DNA from 2 places in the Luteibacter sp. PvP120 genome. Region 2 is predicted to be linked to the other one. Evidence: predicted binding sites of a transcription regulator. Region 2 holds the regulator's gene; the other holds the start of a gene.
The links. The regulator FliA, encoded in region 2, starts transcription of late flagellar genes. The targets are predictions, from matches to a motif close to TAAAGTTTNNCNNNCNNNGGCCGATAA.
Positions count from the first base shown of each region.

Region 1: fliK (flagellar hook-length control protein FliK) is a predicted target of FliA. The motif match lies at 7,262-7,288, and genes of this name have one in related genera.

Region 1 is NZ_JBSRXP010000009.1:117,942-127,522, reverse strand. Features, by position in the region: gene motA (flagellar motor stator protein MotA) at 1-359, opposite strand, end outside; gene ACVKN3_RS16875 (two-component system sensor histidine kinase NtrB) at 440-1,753, opposite strand; gene ACVKN3_RS16870 (hypothetical protein) at 1,868-2,146, opposite strand; gene ACVKN3_RS16865 (hypothetical protein) at 2,351-2,590, shown strand; gene secF (protein translocase subunit SecF) at 2,667-3,629, opposite strand; gene secD (protein translocase subunit SecD) at 3,642-5,522, opposite strand; gene yajC (preprotein translocase subunit YajC) at 5,582-5,926, opposite strand; gene tgt (tRNA guanosine(34) transglycosylase Tgt) at 6,070-7,200, opposite strand; gene fliK (flagellar hook-length control protein FliK) at 7,347-8,558, shown strand; gene ACVKN3_RS16835 (flagellar biosynthesis protein) at 8,555-8,818, shown strand; gene murD (UDP-N-acetylmuramoyl-L-alanine--D-glutamate ligase) at 8,823-9,581, opposite strand, start outside.
Region 2 is NZ_JBSRXP010000005.1:78,722-88,302, reverse strand. Features, by position in the region: gene ACVKN3_RS11690 (flagellar motor protein) at 1-483, opposite strand, end outside; gene ACVKN3_RS11685 (chemotaxis protein CheA) at 483-2,558, opposite strand; gene ACVKN3_RS11680 (protein phosphatase CheZ) at 2,566-3,207, opposite strand; gene cheY (chemotaxis response regulator CheY) at 3,218-3,619, opposite strand; gene ACVKN3_RS11670 (RNA polymerase sigma factor FliA) at 3,676-4,407, opposite strand; gene ACVKN3_RS11665 (P-loop NTPase) at 4,404-5,279, opposite strand; gene flhF (flagellar biosynthesis protein FlhF) at 5,349-6,731, opposite strand; gene flhA (flagellar biosynthesis protein FlhA) at 6,759-8,870, opposite strand; gene flhB (flagellar biosynthesis protein FlhB) at 8,874-9,581, opposite strand, start outside.

The sequences.
Region 1 (9,581 bases), on a different contig from region 2:
TGCTCGGCGACCAGGCGCGGATAGGCCGAGAACAGCGAGCTGTTGGCCGGGTCCTCGATGTGCGACTCCATGCCGAGCTGCCCCTCCTTGCGCATCTTGATGAAGATGTCGTAGAGCAGCGACAGCAGGTCGACGTAATCCTGCTTGCGGTATTTCGGACCCTTGAGCAACGCCATGGCGTCACTCGCCGATGCCTTGACGATGTCCAGCGAATTGGCACTGATGAACGCCCCGATGGCGCCACCGAAGATGATGAGCAACTCGTAAGGCTGCCAGAGGGCACCGATGGACCCGTGTGAAAGAACGTAGCCGCCCAGTACGGAGACGAGGACGACAATGGACCCGATGATGACCAGCATGACTTGCTTCCTCCTAACCCTTCGCTTATCGGCAGATCGGGCCGCGAGTTGAGCCGCTTCGTCAGCGCCCGGTCAGGATGTCACTCGCCGGATTCCAGCGGACCGGGGTAATGCGGGAAGACCAGGCGGATACGGGTACCGACACCGGCATCGCTTTCGATCTCCACACCGCCACTCGCCTGCGCCACGGTGCCGTAGACCTGGGCCAGACCGAGGCCCGAGCCGCCGGCCTTGGTGGTGAAATACGGCTCGAACAGGCGCTGGCGCACCTCTTCGGACATACCGCCGCCGGTATCGGCCACGCTCACGAACACCTGGCGCAGGGTGGCGCGCTCGCCGACAGCGGCGGCGAAACGTGTGTCGCCCATTCGCTCGCCCACCTCGATCACGATGGTGCCGTGACCGTTCATGGCGTCACGGGCGTTCAGGCAGACATTCATCAGCGCCTGCTCCAGACCCTGGCGATCGAGCCATACCGGCAGGGGGCCCGGAGGGCACACCACGTCCACACCGACGCCGCCGCCCATACCGTGACGGGCGAAGTCCGCAAAGCCCTTGACCAGGCTGCCTACATCCACGGGTTCCGGCCGCAAGGGCTGGTTCCGCGCAAATGCCAGCAGCCGCCGGGTCAGCGCCGTGGCATGCCGGGCGCCCTCCGTCGCGTAGGCCAGCATGCGGCGATGACGGGGGTTCAGCTCGGCGGCGTCTTCCTCCAGACCCGACAAGCTCACGATCACGGTTTGCAGCATGTTGTTGAAGTCGTGCGCGATGCCGCTGACCAGTTGGCCGATGGCCTGCTGTTTCTGGGCCTGCAGCGCGCTGGCCTCGGCCAGGTCGCGGCCGTGATGAGCCATGGCCAGCTGCTCGGCGACCCCGGCGAGGCGATTCTCCGCATCCCGGCGCGCGCCATGCTCGGACTCGAAGCGTTCCATCAGGGTGCCGTACCGGGTGGATGCGCTGGCCGAGCGAGCCACGGTCTCGTTGAGGCGCTCCTGCAACAGCTCGTTGATCGCCTCGATGGCGGCCTGCACCTCGACCCGCTCGGTGACATCCCGGCTGATGACGATGAAATGGTCGATCCGGTCGTGGGCGATCACGGGCGCGATCATCACCTCCCACCAACGGGCGCTGCCGGCGTTGGACGGGCGCGCCGCCACGAAGTCAACGCGTTCGCCGCTGGCGGCGCGGTCGAGCACCCCCGCCACCATGCTGCGCGCTTCCTCGGGCCACAGATCGACCCAGTGCATGCCCAGGAGGCGCTCCGGGTCGTCCGCTACCAGGCTGTGGGCGCCCTGCCCCGCGACGAAACGGATGACGCCCTCGCTGTCGAGCTCCTTCATGCAATCGGCGGATGCATCGACGAATTGCCTGTACAGCCCATCCACGCTACTCATGACCCGTCCGTAACCCCTCGCGATCCAGGCGGCCAGTATGACCTGCGCGGCCGTCCTGCGGTGTGCTGCGTAACGACTTTCGACACGCCGATGTACCCGGCTCGTGCAAGCGACTCAGTCTTCCGACTCGGCCGCCGGTTCATCTTCGAAACCCGTCTCGCCTTCGGCAAAGGCAGGCGCACCGTCGTCGTCCACGCCCAGCACCAGGCCCAGCGCCTTGTCGGCAGCCTCGGCGGCACGCGCTTCGTCGCGGAAGCTTCGGTTTTCATAGACGGCAAAGAACGAGGGAAAACTGCCGTTGGCTGGATAGGACGCGATAAGCGCCGTGTACCGCGAGCCTTCCCGCGTCGCGCTGCTCTTCAGGGTGAAGCCGGGAAATTCACGTTGTGCCATGGATCGAAAACCTCGAGAAAGAGCGGAAAGTCCAGCGCGGCCGAAGGGTTGCCCGATATCCTTCACAACTGTCATCGGAAATCAAGGAACCCGTTCAGAAAAAGCCGCTTGCTTCGCAGGATTTTGTAGAGTATTTCGTACATCAAGCGCCCTCACAAAGACTTCACGACGGGCGTGATTCAGCGAAACAGGGGCAAGACAGCTATGAACGTTATCACCACCACGTTGCCGTCGCGGCGGCTGGCGTGGGCCGTTGCCGCCGTACTGGCCGTGGCTGGCATCGCCGGCCTGGCCCTCGCGCCCAGGGTCGCCATGGCGATCCCGCGCACGGCGATCCAGATGGTCTACGCCTGGCTCTGCGCATCGCTTGTGGGCTCTGCCTATGTCGTCGTTACGCTCGCGAACGATGCCGAAGGCGCCACCGAGGACAGGGATGACTTCTGATCTCAGGGATGGGGTGATGCGTCAAAAATAAACCCGGCCTCGGCCGGGTTTATTCTTTTACGGCAACCGGCTGGCCTTACGGGCGGCGAGCCAGTTCCGGGTCTTCCTTGGTCACAGGCATCAGATCCTGCTTGGACACACCCAGCCACAGGAGGATCGGGCTGGCGACGAAGATGGACGACAAAGTACCCACCAGGATGCCGATCAGCATGGTGATCGCAAACCCGTGCACCACCGGGCCGCCGATGAAGAACAGGGCCGCCATGGTGATGCCGGTAAACAGCGAGGTGATGATCGTTCTCGACAGCGTGCTGTTGATCGACCGGTTGAGCACTTCTTCCGGTGTGGCATTGCGGCTGGAACGGAACAGCTCGCGGACACGATCGAACACCACCACCTTGTCGTTGATCGAGTAGCCGACCACGGCCAGGACGGAGGCCAGCACCGTCAGGTCGAACTCACGCTGGGTGAGCGCGAAGATGCCAAGGGTGACCAGCACGTCGTGCACTTCCGTAGCCAGCGCCGCAATGGCGAAACGCTTCTCGAAGCGGATCCACAGGTAACCCATGATGCCGATGATGACGAAGGCCACGGCGACGATACCGTCGCTGCGCAGCTCCTCACCGACCTGCGGGCCGACGAAGGATTTGCTCTTCATCGTGACGTCGGGACGCGTGGTCTTCAGCACGGCGATGATGTCGCTGGAAACCCTCGTTGCGGCCTCTTCGCCCGCGAGCGTGGCCGATCCCTTGTCGTCCTTGGGCAGCAGACGCACGTTGAACTCACGTGTACCGCCGACCGATTGCACCAGCGGGTTCTCGATGCCAGCCTTTTCCAGGGTGTTGCGCACCTCGTTGACTTCGATCGGCTGCGCGTAGTCGACCACGACGGAGACACCGCCCAGGAAGTCCTGGCCGTAGTTGAAGCCCTTGGTCAGGATCAGGCCGATCGAACCGAGCATGAGCAGCACGGCCAGGCCGATGCTGTACTTGCGCAGGCCGAGGAAGTTGAAGTTCGAGTTGTGGTTGAAGATTTCCATGGCGTCCTCCCGTCAGACCGACAGGGTCTTGAGCTTGCGGCCGCCGTGGATCAGCGCCGTGATGGCATGGGTTACCGTTACCGACGTGAACATCGAGGTCAGGATACCGATGAAGAGGGTGACACCGAAGCCCTTGATCGGACCCGAGCCCATGGTCATCAGACCGAGCGCGGCGAGCAGGTGGGTGACGTTGGCGTCGAGGATGGTCGCCCAGGCCTTGTCGTAACCGGTGCGGATGGCCGCCAGCGGCGACGAGCCGTTGCGCAATTCCTCGCGGATGCGTTCGCAGATCAGCACGTTGGCGTCGATCGCCATGCCCAGGGTGAGCACGATACCGGCGATGCCGGGCATGGTCAGGGTCACGTGGATCAGCGACATGACCGCGATGAGCAGCACGAGGTTGAAGAACAGCGCGATGTCGGCGACCAGGCCGAACAGCTTGTAGTAGATGGCCGCGGCGATCAGCACCAGGCCGAGGCCGAGCATCACCGCCTTGAAGCCCTTGTCGATGTTGTCCTTGCCCAGGCTGGGGCCGATCACGCTTTCGCCCACGATATCCACCGGGGCTGCCAGCGAGCCGCCGCGCAGCAGCAGCGCGAGGTCGGAGGCCTCGGCGTCGCTGGGCAGGCCGTTGGTCGAGAACTGCTTGCCGAACGGCGAGCTGATGTTGGCGTAGTTGATGACTTCCTCGGTGGTCTTGGGCGTCTTGATCTCCTTGCCGTCAACCATCTTGATGTCGTTGGTACGCGTGATGTAGAGCACGGCCATCGGCTTGCCGACATTGCCGTTGGTGAAATCCTGCATCTTGCGGGCGGCCGCGCTGTTCAGCGTAACGCTGACATTGGGCGTGCCGTTCTGCTGGTCGCGGCCGGACACGGCCGAGGTCAGCTGGTCGCCCGTGGCGATCACCGTCTTGCTGAGCAGGTAGGGGCGGCGGTCGCGACCGTAATACAGCTTGGCATCCGGCGGCACGCTGCCGCTGCGCGCGGCATCCATGGCCTGCTGCGGCGTATACAGGCCGGCACGGTATTCCAGGGTAGCCGTGGCACCGATCAGGCGCTTGGCTTCCGCGGTGTCCTGCACGCCGGCCAGTTCCACGATGATCTTGTTCTCACCCTGCTGCTGGATCAGCGGCTCGGACACGCCCAGCTCGTTCACACGCTGGCGCAGCGTCGTCACGTTCTGGGTGATGGCGCTCTGCGCCAGTTCGCGCAGGCGGGTGGGCTTGACCACCGCATTGAGCGTGAAGCGATTGCCCGTCGAGGGGCCGTCGGTGACCGTCAGGTCGGTGAACTCGGCACTGATGGCGCTGGCGGCCGCCTGGCGGTCGGCATCGCTACGCAGCACCACGCCGACACCCTGGCCGCGCGGATTGCGTGACACCGCGTCGTAGGAGATCTTCTTGTCGCGCAGCATGGAGCGGATGTCGTCCGCGTAGCGGGTTTCCTGGTTGTCGATCACGGCGTTTTCGTCGACTTCCATGAGGAAGTGAACGCCGCCCTGCAGATCGAGGCCCAGCGGCATCGAGAACGCGTTGATCGAGCGCAGCCAGGCAGGCACGGTGGAGGCCAGGTTCAGCGCCACCGTGTAGTCGTCACCCAGCGCGCCGCGCAACGCATCGGAAGCCCGCGCCTGCGAATCGGCATCGTTGAAGCGCGCCAGCAGGCGCTCGCCCTTGTCGGAGCCGGCCACGTCGACGCTTGCGGCAGGTGCCTTCGCGGCGGCCAGGATGCCCTCGACCCGGGTCTTCAGACCGGCATCGACGGCGTTGCCGCGGTTGCCCGAGATCTGCACGGCCGGCTGTGGCGGGAAGACGTTGGGCAGCGCGTAGACGATGCCGAACAGCAACACGATCACGACCAGTGCGTACTTCCAGCGTGGAAAATCACTCATGCCTTACATTCCATGGAGGCGGCCGGGTGCCGGCCGCAGCTGACGCGATGCGAAGAAGCTCAGGACTTCTTGAGGCTGCCCTTGGGCAGCACCTGGGTGATGGCGCTCTTCTGGACCTGGACGACCGTGCCCGGGGCGATCTCCACCCGGACGAAGGCCTCGCCCACGTCCTCGATGCGACCGGCCATACCGCCGCTCATCACTACCTCGTCGCCCTTGGACAGGGCTTCGAGCAGCGCGCGGTGCTCTTTCTGCCGCTTCATCTGCGGGCGGATCATCATGAAATAGAAGATGCCGAACAGCACCGCCATCATGATCAGCGGCGAAAAGCCCAGCGCGCCCTGGGAGGCGCCGGCGGCGGGAGCGGTGGCCTGGGCAACGGCGGCGAACATCGGAAGGCTCATGCAGATTCTCGCAAGTCATGGAACAGCCAAGGAAAAGCGGCTGCTCACGTAAAAAGATCGTGGATTATGCCACGCCCCCGGCGCTTATGTACCGCGCCGGCCGTGGGGTCGCGGGGCGGCCTGTAGCCGCGGCCCGGGCCGGGTCAACCGTCGACGGTCGCCTTCTGCCGGGCCGCGTAGAACGCCGCCACGAAGTCGTCCAGCGTGCCCGCCTCGATCGCGCCGCGCAGTCCGGCCATCAGACGCTGGTAGTGGCGCAGGTTGTGCATCGTGGCCAGCTGGCTGCCCAGGATCTCGTTGCAGCGGTCCAGGTGGCGCAGGTAGGCGCGGGAAAAGCCGTTGGCGCAGGCGTAGCAGTCGCAGCCTTCCTCGATCACGCGCGTGTCCGCGGCGAACTTCGCGTTGCGGATGCGCAGGGTGCCTTCATGGGTGAACAGGAACCCGTTGCGGGCATTGCGGGTGGGCATGACGCAGTCGAACATGTCGATGCCCCGGCGGACGGCCTCGACGATGTCCTCCGGCCGGCCGACGCCCATCAGGTAACGCGGGCGGTCCCTGGGCAGCATCGGCAGGGTCAGGTCGAGGGTGTGATTGCGCTCGGCCTCGGGCTCGCCGACGGCCAGGCCACCGATGGCGTAGCCGTCGAAGCCGATCTCGATCAGGCGGGACGCCGAGCGCTGCCGCAGGTTTTCGTAGGTGCTGCCCTGGACGATGCCGAACAGCGCGTTGGGGTTACGCAGGTCGTCGAAGGCCTGCCGCGAGCGCTCCGCCCAGCGCAGGCTGAGCTCCATGGAGTCCGACGCGACCTTCTCCGTGGCCGGGTACGGCGTGCACTCGTCGAAGATCATCGCGATGTCCGAATCCAGCACCTTCTGGATACGCATCGATTCCTCGGGCGAGAGGAACACCTTGGAGCCGTCCACGGGCGAGGCGAAGGTCACCCCTTCCTCCGTGATCTTCCGCTTGTGCGCCAGGGAGAACACCTGGAAGCCGCCGGAATCGGTCAGGATCGGCTTGTCCCAGCCGATGAACCGGTGCAGCCCGCCGAACTCCCCGACGATCTCCAGACCGGGACGCAGGAACAGGTGGAAGGTGTTGCCGAGGATGATTTCCGCGCCGGTGTCGAGCACATCGCGCGGGGTCATGGCCTTGACGGAGCCGTAGGTGCCCACCGGCATGAAGGCCGGGGTTTCCACGGTGCCACGGCCGAAGCGGAGACGGCCGCGCCGCGCCGCGCCGTCGGTGGCGAGAAGGTCGAAGGGGAGCTGGGTCATTCCCCTAGTGTAACGGGAGTGGCTACTGCCGTTTAAGCGCCACGCCGTGTCGGCATGTTCCTAAAGTTTCGCGAGTTTCCGCCGATCCCCTCACCACAGGAGCGAGCCCAGACCGGGGTTCGCACAGCCCCCGGGAGTAACTGCCCTTGATCATTCAGCCGACCAGTGTCGCCGCCCAGCTCTGGGCCGGCGCGGCTGCGGGCACCACCGCCGCCGCCGACGCATGGCGGGTGGGCACGTTGCTCACGGCGCGGGTGATCGGCCAGAACGACATAGGCAAGCTGCTGCTGGACATCGGTGGCATGACGGTCGAAGCCGATACGACCGGTACGCAGCTGCCTTCGCAGTTCCAGGTGCGGGTACTCACCCAGGGCACGCAGCCACAACTGGAAGTGGTGCTCGCGCCGACCGACGAACGCGTGGCCTTGCAGGGCCTGCGCGAGCGCCTTCCGCAGCAGAACGGCTATGCCCCGCTGCTCGGCGCGCTGGCCGCGCTGGCCCGCAGCCCCGTTGCGCGGTCGCTTCCCGCACCGCTACGCGCGGCCCTGGCCACACTGGAAGCCTCGATCAGCCGCCCCGACGATGTCGGCACGCCGACGGGCATGAAGGAAGCCATCGCCCGTAGCGGCGTCTTCCTGGAGTCCCAGTTGGCCGAACCGCATGCCGAACTGCCGGCGTCCGACGACTTCAAGGCCGCGCTGATGGTGCTGCGCCGGGTGCTGGCCGACCTGCCAGCGACCCGTGCGCCCGGCCTTGCCGCCGGCATGGGCGGGACGTTCTCCACGGGTACCGGTAAAGGCCCCCTCGGTGCCTTGCCCCGTCCGCTCAGCGACACGCCTCCGCCGCTCGCACAGCGCGCGCTGGTGGCACAGGCGCGCGCCGACGACCTGGCCATCACCGAAGACGACGTCGACACCCTGGTCAGCCAGCTGCGCACGGATACCCGCGCCGCGCTGTCGCGTGTGGAAATCGCCCAGCTCGAGTCGCATCCCCAGGCCGGCGTGTGGATGGTGGAGGTACCCCTGGCCGGCGTGCGCGGCTATGACGTGCTCCAGCTACGCATCGAGGAAGGCAAGGCCGGCCCGGGCGAGCCGGAAGGTCTGTGGACCATCGGCTTCGCCATCGACCCACCGACCCTCGGCGCGGTGCAGGGCGAAATCCAGCTTCGCGCCCCGCGGGTGTCCGTACGCCTATGGGCAGACCACGGGCCGACGGCCGCACGCCTCGAAAACGAATTCGTTCCCCTGCGTCGCACGATGGAAAAGAGCGGCCTCCAGCTCGACCATTTCTCCTGCATACACGGCCTGCCCGTGCCCACCAGCGCTTATAGCGCTGTCCTTCTCGAAGCGCGCGCATGAGCCAGGCCCTGCCTTCACCGCGACGCAGCGTCACGCTGCGGCTTGCGACGCCCACCAGCAGCGGCAAGAACGAGCGCGTGGATGCCGAGGGGGTTAAAGCAATGCTGGAACGTGCACAGGCCATGGGCCTCGCCCCGCACCTCGACCCGCAGGTCGCCACGTTGCTGGCGGCGGTGCGCCTGCGCGACGACGTGCCGCCGGAGCTCTATGCCGCCCTTGCCGCGGTGGTCGGCACCTTGCTGGCGGCGACCACGGACTGACCGGTCAAAGCACGCCCAACCCCTTGAGAGTGGCGTCTTCCGTGTCGAAGCCAGCCCATGCGGCAAACCGCTTGCCCCGTTCCGCGTAGTCGCGGAACTGGTCGAAGCTGGGTGCACCGGGCGAAAGCAACACCACCCCATCGCCGTCGAGCACCCTGCGTGCAGCCGCGACAGCGGCGGAAAGATCGGCCTCACGATGCACCTGCGCCACGCCCGCCGCCTCCAGCGCCTCGGCGATGCGGGGCCCGTTGCTGCCCTGGCAGACGATCGCCGCCGGGGCATGCTGCCGCATCGCTTCGATGAAGGGTGTCCAGTCCAGCCCACGGTCGTGCCCACCCACGATCAGCGCGACACGCGCGTCGCCCACGCTTTCCAGTGCCGCGAGGCTGGCCAGCGGCGTGGTGCTGATGGAATCGTTGATCCAGCGCAGGCCGTCGCGCACACCCAACGGTTGCAGGCGATGCGGCAAGGGAACGAAAGAAGACAGCGCGGGCGCCGCCGCTCGCGTATCGAAACCCATGATCTCGAGGGCGGCCAGCGCGGCACAGGCATTGAGCGCATTGTGCAGGCCGGGCGCGGACACCTGCGAGGCAGCGATTACGTTCTCGTCGCTACGCCGTATCCAGCCATCGGCCACGTGCCAGTGCGCCACGTCGCCGAAGGTATGCAGGCCCGGATGCGGCGCGGCACGCGCCAGCAAGGCAGGCTGCAGGGCATTGACCAGCACCCGTCCCGACGACGCCAGCAGTTTCAGCTTGTCGTC
Region 2 (9,581 bases):
GGCGCCGATGATGCCCATCGTCGGGGAATAGGCGCCGGCGTTCTCGTAGACCTTGGCTGCCTCGATGTCGTTGTGCTCGCGCGCGAGCACTTCCACTTCCAGGACCGAACGCATGGCGTCGGGCTCGGTGCCGTCCACCAGCAGCTGAAGCCCCTTACGGATGAAGGGGTCCGACTCGCGCTCGATCGAGGGTTCCAGCCCGAGCAGGCCGGTGCGCCGGGATATCTCGCTCCAACCGACGATGCGGCCGACGAGGTCCTCCGACTCGATGTCGGGCGGACGGTAGACCCAGGGCAGCATGCTCCAGGCACGCTTGAGCACGGGCCCCGGTGTCTGCACCAGCAGCGCGGCCAGCGTGCCGAGGAAGACGATGACGAAGGCCGCCGGGTTCCACAGGGCGTCGAGGCTGGAGCCCTTGAGGATGGTCCCCACGATGATGACCACGAAGGCCAGGATCGTGCCGACGACGCTGACGATATCCATCAGACCGCCATGCGCAGCGACGGCAAGACCTGCCCGCTGTCGTCGGCCAGGCCGGACAGGTCGAGTACCAGCGAAATCCGCCCGTCGCCCGTGATGGTGGCACCCGCCACGCCGGGTACGTCCTTGAGGAACGGGCCGAGCGGCTTGGCCATGACGTCCTCGCGGCCGAGCACTTCGTCGACCAGGCAACCCAGGGTCTGGTGACCGATCTGCACGACGACCACGTGGCCGCCCTTGCCGCCGGTGCCGGCCCAGTGGCCGAGGTCGGCCAGCGGCAGCGCGCGCTGGCGGTGTGCCGCGACGATGCGGCCGTCCAGTTCCTGGATCTGCCCGGGCACCAGCTCGAATACCTCGCTGACGTTGGACAGCGGCAGCGACAGCAACCGATGCCCCACGCGCACCATCAGTACACGCATGATCGCCAGCGTGAGCGGCACGGAGAGGCGCACGGTGCTGCCGTGGCCCACGCGCGAATCGATGGACAGCGTGCCGCCCAGTTCGACGATCTTGGTCTTGACCACGTCCATGCCGACGCCGCGGCCGGAGATGTCCGATACCTGGCTGGCCGTGGAGAAACCGGGCCGGAAAACGATCTCGTAGCACTCGCGCTCGTCCAGGCGTGCGGCCTGCTCGGCATCCATCAGGCCCTTCTCGACCGCCTTGCGCCGGAGCACTTCGGGATCCATGCCCTTGCCGTCGTCGGTGACGGTAATGACGATGCGGTCGCCATACTGGCCGGCCGCCAGGCGCACGGTGCCCAGGCGCGGCTTGCCTTCGGCCGCACGCGCATCGGGCATCTCCACGCCGTGGTCCACCGCATTGCGCAGCAGGTGGACCAGGGGATCGGCCAGGGCCTCGACCACGGTGCGGTCGATGTCGGTGTCCTCGCCTTCCGTGACCAGCTCGATTTCCTTGCCGAGCTGGCGGGCAAGGTCGCGAACGATGCGCGGAAAACGGGAAAACAGCTTGCCGACCGGTTGCATGCGCATGCGCAGCACGGCGTTCTGCAGGTCTTCGGCGACGCGCTCCAGCTCGCCGATGGCGCGCTCCATCGGATCGTTGCCGCCGCGCGGCGCCAGGCTGGTGAGGCGGTTGCGCACCAGCACCAGTTCGCCCGCCGCGTCGACCAGGCTGTCCAGGCGGTGGGTGTCCACACGCACGGTAGTGTCGGCGGTGGAAGAAGCGCGCTTCTCCGCGCTGGCGGCCGGGGCAGGAGCCGGGGCAGACGCGACGGGTGAAGCTGCGGCAGGCGCAGCGGCAACCGGCACCGCAACGGAGGGAACCGCAACGGCGACGGGAGCCGTCGGCGGCACGATCGCGCCCGGTGCGGCCGCACCGTGCAGGGAATCCAGCAGCGCCTCGAACTCGTCGTCGCTGATGGCGTCGTTGTTCGCCACGGGCGCCGGGGCCACGGCAACGACCGGGGCGGGCGGCGGCGGAGCGGACGCACCCTCGGCGCCGGGCGCACCGGTGCCGTAGAGCGAGTCGAGCAGGGCTTCGAATTCGTCGTCGTTGATCGTGCCCGACGGTGCCGCCGGCGTGCGATCGGTGCGGGCGGCGTCGAGCATCGCCTCGAACTCGTCCTCGATCGGGTCGTACGGCTTCTGCGGGCCGGGGGCTGCCGCGGTCGCCGTCGACGTGGCGGCCGCCGAGATCGGCACGGCAAGCGCCACCGGCGGCGCGGACACGGCGCGACCGGGGATCAGCAGGCGATCGAGCAGCGAACGCGGTGCGGGCTCGATCGGCACGCCGCCGTCGGCGGCACGCATCATGTCGTTGAGCAGGTCGAGCGATTCGAGCAGCGCGTCCATATAGGCGGCGTGCAGCACGATCACCCCGTTGCGGGCCTCGTTGAGCAGATCCTCGCCACGATGGCACAGCTCGACCATGGCGTTGAGGCCAAGGAAGCCCGCCCCGCCTTTCACCGTGTGGAAGGCACGGAACACCGCGTTAAGCAGCTCCACGTCGTGCGGAGAGGCTTCGAGATCCACGAGCTGTTCGCCCAGGCTCTCGAGCAATTCGCGCGCTTCGATCAGGAAGACATTGAGCAGCTCGTTGTCCAGCTCCACGCTCATAGGGTACTCAGAAACCGAATTCGCTGAGGAGCCGGTCCACTTCGTCCTGGCTGACCTTCTCGGCGGCCGGCGCATTACCGCCCGCGAGCGAACCGGTGAGTCGGACCAGCTCGACGAGCGAGGATTCGACCTTGGCCATGAAGGCCTCGACCTGGGCCACGCGCTGACCGGAAAGATCCTGCCAGGACTGCGCCTCGACCATCTCGCCCAGCCCGATGTCGCAGCTTTGCGCGAAGTCGCCGACACGCACGGCCAGTGCCGTGGCGTGGGTGCCGAACGCCGGATCGGCGTGATCCAGCACCAGAATCTCATCGGCCTGCTTGGCCAGCGCCTGAGCCTGCGGACGCAGCTTCTCGCTGAAGTCCAGCGTGCGATGGGCCGCCGTGGAGCTCATTTCCAGCACATCACGCAGATGCTTGCGCGCATCGCTCATGTTGCCCGGCACGCCATCGGTGGAGATGTCGGAGGCCAGGCGACGCGCGGATTCGTGCAGGTCGCGCGCGAGGTGGCCCAGCGCCAGGAACAGGTGCTGCTCGCGGCTGCGGATCAGGTCGTCGAGCGCTTTCTCGAACGCCGCCGAGTCGTCGGCATCGAGCAGTTCACGCAACTGGGGGGCCACGTCCTGGCCGGGGGAAAGCATCGTGTTCATCGTCATTCCCTCAGCCCGCTGCCGCGGCAAGTCGTTCGAATATCTTGTCGAGCTTTTCCTTCAGCGTCACCGCCGTGAAGGGCTTGACCACGTAACCGTTCACGCCGCTCTGCGCGGCGGCGATGATCTGGTCGCGGTTGTTTTCCGCGGTGACCATCAACACGGGCATGGACTTCAACGCCGCATCCGCGCGAATGGCGCGAAGCAGGTCGATGCCCGTCATGTTGGGCATGTTCCAGTCGGTGACGACCAGGTCGATGGGCTGCGCGCGCAGCAGCGCGAGCGCCGCGTTGCCGTCTTCGGCCTCCTGGATGAGCGTGTTGGTGAAACCCAACTCGACCAGGAGGTTCCTGACGATGCGCCGCATGGTGGAAAAATCGTCCACCACGAGGATCTTCATGTTCTTGTCCAAAACTGCTCTCCGCCTCGTACGCTTTTTTCTTTACCGGCGACGGCACCGCGATGCCGTCACTGCTTGTCTTTCCAACCCGACATGCGTGCGCGGAGGCGAATCAGGGCCTGGCCATGGATCTGGCACACCCGCGACTCGCTCACACCCAGCACCGCACCGATTTCCTTCAGGTTGAGCTCTTCATCGTAGTACAGGGACATGACCAGCTTCTCGCGTTCCGGCAAACCGTCGATCGAATGGGCCAGCGCGTCGCGCAGGCCGTTCTTCTCGAAGTTGCCTTCCGGACCCGCGGCGTCCGGGTCCGCCACGTCGATCGCCGCGCCTTCGTCGCCTTCCGGCGCCGTCAGGCTGAGCAACCGCGCGCTCGCCGCGTCGGCCAGGATCTGGTTGTACTCCATGGCGTCGATGCCCAGCCGCTTCATCACTTCCGCGTCTTCGGCGTCGCCACCCGTCTCGTTCTCGATCTGTCTCGTTACCTCCGCCACCTCGCGCAGCTTCCGATGGACGGAGCGCGGGGTCCAGTCCGTCTTGCGCAGTTCGTCCAGCATGGCGCCACGAATGCGGATTCCCGCATAGGTCTCGAAGCTGGCCGCGCGAGTCGGCGAGTAATTCCTTGCCGCCTCCAGTAGCCCGATCATCCCGGCCTGCATCAGGTCGTTCGCATCCACGCTCGGCGGCAGGCGACCCATCAGGTGATAGGCGATCCGGCGCACCAGCGGGGCATGCGTCCTGACCAGCTGGTCGGCCGAAACCTTTGTTACTTCAAGGTATTCGCTTGCAACACTCACAGTGGCAGCCCTCCCCCCATGTGGTTCCGTTCGGCGAAAAAGCCGATGCGGCCCTGCACCCGGGGTTCGGGTTCACCCCATGTATCGACCGACCGGGCAAGATTCTTGAATCCCACGGCCGAACGGCTGCTCGGCCAGGCGTCGACCACGGCCGACTGGCGGCGGATGGCCTGTCGCAGGTACTCGTCGTGCGGCACCATGCCCATGAAGTCCAGGGACACGTCCAGGAAGCGATTGGTCACGCGGGCCAGCTTCTCGAACAGCTGGCGGCCTTCCTGGGCGTGGCGGACCATGTTGGCCACGATGCGGAAGCGGTTGACGTCGAATTCGCGGCTCATCACCTTGATCAGCGCGTAGGCGTCGGTCAGCGAGGCCGGCTCGTCGCAGACCACCACCACCACCTCGTCCGACGCGGCGGCGAACATCGAGACGCTGTCGGAGATGCCGGCCGCGGTGTCGACGATCAGGTATTCGGGGGCCACGGGGTATTCGTCGAACGCGCGGATCACCGCGGCGTGCTCGATGTTCGGGAGCTGCGCCATGCGGCGCGCGCCCGAGGTGGCGGGGATCACCTTCAAGCCGTGGTTGGCATGGAGGATCAGGTCCTCGATGCGGCACTCGCCCTCGAGCATGTGACCCAGGTGGCGCGTGGGCTGCAGGCCGAGGAGCACGTCGATGTTGGCCATGGCCAGGTCCGCGTCCAGCAGGACCACGTCGCGCCCGCCCATGGACAGCGCCATGCCCAGGTTGACCGCCACCGTGGTCTTGCCCACGCCGCCCTTGCCGCCCGCGATCGCGATGCTGCGGGTCGGGCGACGGTCGGCAAGCCAGTTGAGTCCGGCGGCCTGGGTGGAATCGACGTGTGTGCTCATGAAGGAATTCACTGCCGTGAAAGGGTGTGCGGATGCGGATGCCGTAGTCACGTTACTTCAGTTCCGGGGTCAGGCGAGGGCGGGCGTGGCGGCGAAGCCGAAACGGTCGGCGAGGATCGCGTCGTCCGGTTCGTCGTTGCGCTGCCTGACCAGTTGGGCCGCAAGGCAGACGAGCTTGCGCGCGTCCGCCGAGGCGATGTCTTCCGGCACGCGCTGGCCGTCGGTGGTGTAGTCCAGCGGCATGCCGTGCCGGATGACGGCCGAGAGGGCGCCACCGATCAGCGGCGCCTCGTCGAGCTTGGTCAGGATCGCGGCCTGCGGGGACAGCGGCGCGTAGGCGCGCACGGCGTTGTCGATCGCCTGCGCCTGGGCGTTCGCCGCGAGCACCAGGCACACGCGTACTTCGGTCATCGCGCGCAGCGTTTCGAACTGCTGCTGCAGCTTGGGGTCATTGCCGGCCAGGCCGGCGGTGTCGATCAGCACCGTGTGCTTGCCGCGCAACTGCAGCAGCACGTTGCGCAGGCTCTGCGCGTCGTGGGCGTTGTAGACACGCACGCCCAGCAGGCGGCCGTAATGTTCAAGCTGCGCGCCGGCACCGATGCGGTACTGGTCGGCGCTGATCAGGGCGACGTTGGATGCGCCGTGACGCAGCACCGCACGGGCGGCCAGCTTGGCGATGGTGGTGGTCTTGCCCACGCCGGTGGTGCCGACCAGCGCGGTGACTGCGCTGCCGGCCGTGTCGGCGTTGCGCCCGCTGGTGCGGATGTTGCGCGAGAGGATGCCCAGCGGCAGGTAACGGGCCTGCTCCGGGGTCATGCCCGGCGGCAGTTCGGCACACAGCGCGCGGGCCACGTCGCCGTCGATACCAAGACGGGTCATCTCGCGCAGCACGCGGGCACGCAGCGGCTGCTCGCGGTCCATCTGGTTCCAGGCCAGCGTCGACAGCTGCACTTCCAGCATCTCGCGCAGGTTGTTGATCTCGGCGCGCACGCCGTTGACGGCGGCGTCGTTGTTCGCGGCGTGCGGACCGGTCGTGGCGGCGCGCACCACGTCGGCGACGCTGGCGGCCAGCGCGGCGCTGGACTGGCGCTGCGGCGCATTCGGATGCAAGCCCTGCGGCGCCATCGTGGAGGCCGGTGCCGGACCGCCGCGCACGACGCGCTCGACGGCGGCGGCGGTGGCCGCCTTGGCCTGATCGATGCGGGCGGCGAAGTCGTGCTCGCGACGCGCCCGCACCGGGGTTTCCTCGCGTGCCGTCTCGCGCGCCGCCGGCGTTTCGCCACCGAAGCCCGCTTCACGCACCAGCGCTTCGTCGTAGTCCAGCGCGGCGATGATCTCGATGCCGTCGTCGAGGCGACGCGTCGACAGGATCACGGCGTCCGGACCCTGCTCGTCGCGCACCTGGCGCATGGCCTGGCGCATGTCGGGAGCTACGAAGCGTTTGATTTTCATGCGTTCGATCCTGTGTCCGTCCAAGTCTTACCTGCCGAGGGCCGTCACCAGCTTGACGCGCCGGTTGTCCGGGACCTCGTTGTAGGCAAGTACATGCAGGTTTTGGGCCACATGACGGGTAAAGCGCGAAAGCCATGGACGCAAGGCCGGGGAAACGAGCAATACCGCCGGTTCGCCCGCCGCTTCCTGCCGACGCGCGGCATCGGCCACGCTCTGCTGCAGGCGATCGGCCAGGCCCGGCTCCACGGCGGCGCCGGTGGGGCCGCCACCCTGCAGGGACTGCAGCAGGATCTGCTCCAGTTCCGGCGCCAAAGTAATGACGGGAACCTCGGAACCCAGGCCGGCGATTTCCTGCACGATCTGACGGCCCAGGGTGACGCGCACGGCCGCGGCAAGCACGCCGGGGTCCTGGCTCTGGCCGGCATGCTCGGCCAGCGATTCCACGATGCCGCGGAAGTTGCGGATGGGCACGCGCTCGGCCAGCAGGTTTTGCAGCACCTTGACCACCGCGCCCAGCGACAGGCGCTTGGGCACCAGGTCTTCCACCAGCTTGGGCGTCTGCTGGGCCAGGCGGTCGAGCAACTGCTGCACGTCCTGGTGGCCGATCAGTTCGTGGGCGTGGTTCTGCAGGATGTGCGAGAGGTGCGTGGCAATCACGGTGGCCGGATCGACCACGGTGTAGCCCAGCGTCTGCGCGTGTTCGCGCATGCCCGGTTCGATCCATACCGCGTCCAGGCCAAATGCCGGGTCGCGGGTGGCGATGCCGTTGATGGTGCCGTGCACGCGGCCCGGATCGATCGCCAGCATGCGCTCGGTATGGATCTCGGCCTCGCCCATCGGCACGCCCATCAGCGAGATGCGGTAGCCGTGTGGGGCCAGGTCGAGGTTGTCGCGGATGTGCACCGAGGGCACCAGGAACCCGAGTTCCTGCGACAGCTTGCGGCGCACCGATTTGATCCGCGCCATCAGTTCGCCGCCCTGGGCCTTGTCCACCAGCGGAATGAGCCGGTAACCCACTTCCAGGCCGATGGTGTCCACCTGGGCCACGTCTTCCCAGGACAGCTCCAGGCGCTCGGCCGGCGGCGTCGACTCCAGCGCCAGGTCGGTACCCGGAGCGCCCGCGGCGCCGGCCGTGCCGGCAGCACCGGCCAGGTCCTTGCGCTGCTGCAGCTTCCAGGCGCCAAACCCCGCGCCGGCCGCCAGCAGCAGGAAGGGAATGTTCGGCATGCCGGGGATCAGGCCCATGGTGCCCAGCACCGCGGCCGCCACGCCCAGCGCCTTGGGCTGGCCGAACAGCTGGCCCATCACGTGCTTGCCCATTTCCTGGGACTTGGACACGCGGGTGACGATCACCGCCGTGGCGATCGACAGCATCAGGCCCGGCACCTGGGCGACCAGGCCGTCACCGATGGTGAGCAGCGTGTAGGTGCGCGCCGCCTCGGCGGCCGACAGGCCGTGCTGGAACATGCCGATGAAGAAACCGCCCAGCATGTTGATGGCCAGGATCAGCATGCCCGCCGTCGCGTCGCCACGCACGAACTTGGACGCGCCGTCCATGGAGCCGTAGAAATCCGCTTCCTCGCGCACTTCCTGGCGACGCTCGCGGGCCTGTTCCTGCGTCAGCAGGCCGGCGTTGAGGTCGGCGTCGATCGCCATCTGCTTGCCGGGCATGGCGTCGAGGGTGAAGCGCGCGGTGACTTCGGACACGCGCGTGGCGCCCTTGGTCACCACCACGAAGTTGATGATGGTGAGGATGGCGAAGACGACGAAACCGACGGCGAAGTTCCCGCCGATGACGAATTCGGCGAAGGCCTCGATCACCTTGCCCGCCGCACCGGGGCCATTATGGCCGTGCAGCAGCACCACGCGGGTGGAGGCGATGTTGAGCGCCAGGCGCAGCAAGGTGGCGAACAGCACCACCGTGGGGAACGAGGCCAGCTCCAACGGGCGCATGACGTACATCGTGGCCAGCAGGATCACCAGCGACAACGCGATGTTGAAGGTGAACAGCAGGTCCAGCATGAAGGGCGGCAGCGGCAGCATCATCATGCCGAGCATGATCAGCATGGCGACCGGCGCCGCGACGCCGCGGCGGCCGATCTGCCGGAAGGTGCCCATCAGGTTGGAGGAAGCAGCCATTCGTCAGTTATCCATGCGGTAGGGGCCGAGCAGGTCCGGATCGATGTCCTGCGTGGGCAGCTCGGGCGGGAGGTCGCCCATGGCGATCGCCTGCTTGAGCCGGAACACGTAGGCCAGGATCTGGGCCACGGCGACATACAGCGCCGAGGGGATTTCGCGCCCGATGTCCGTGGTGGCATACAAGGCTCGTGCCAACGGCGGTGCCTCGACGACAGGAACCTTCGCCCCGCCCGCCACGTCGCGGATCTGCTGGGCGATCAGGTCGACGCCCTTGGCGACCACGCGGGGCGCTCCCATGCGGTTCTCGTCGTATTTGAGGGCCACGGCGAAGTGGGTCGGGTTGGTCACGATGACGTCGGCCGTGGGCACGTCTTCCATCATCCGGCGGCGGGACATCTGCTGCTGCATCTGCCGGACTTTTGACTTCAGCTCGGGACTGCCCTCGCTTTCCTTGTGCTCGTCCTTCACCTCCTGCTTGGTCATCTTCATCTTCTTGGTGAAGCTGTACTTCTGCCAGGGCGCGTCGACCAGGGCCACCGCGCCCAGCGCCACGGCGAACACCAGCGACGCATGGCCGAACAGGCCGAAGGCATGCGCGATGCCCTCGGCGACGGGTCCCGTACCGCCCGCGTACATCTCGCGGGTGCTGCGATTGAGGAACCAGACCAGCGTGCCGCCGATCAGGGCCAGCTTCAGCAGCGACTTGCCCAG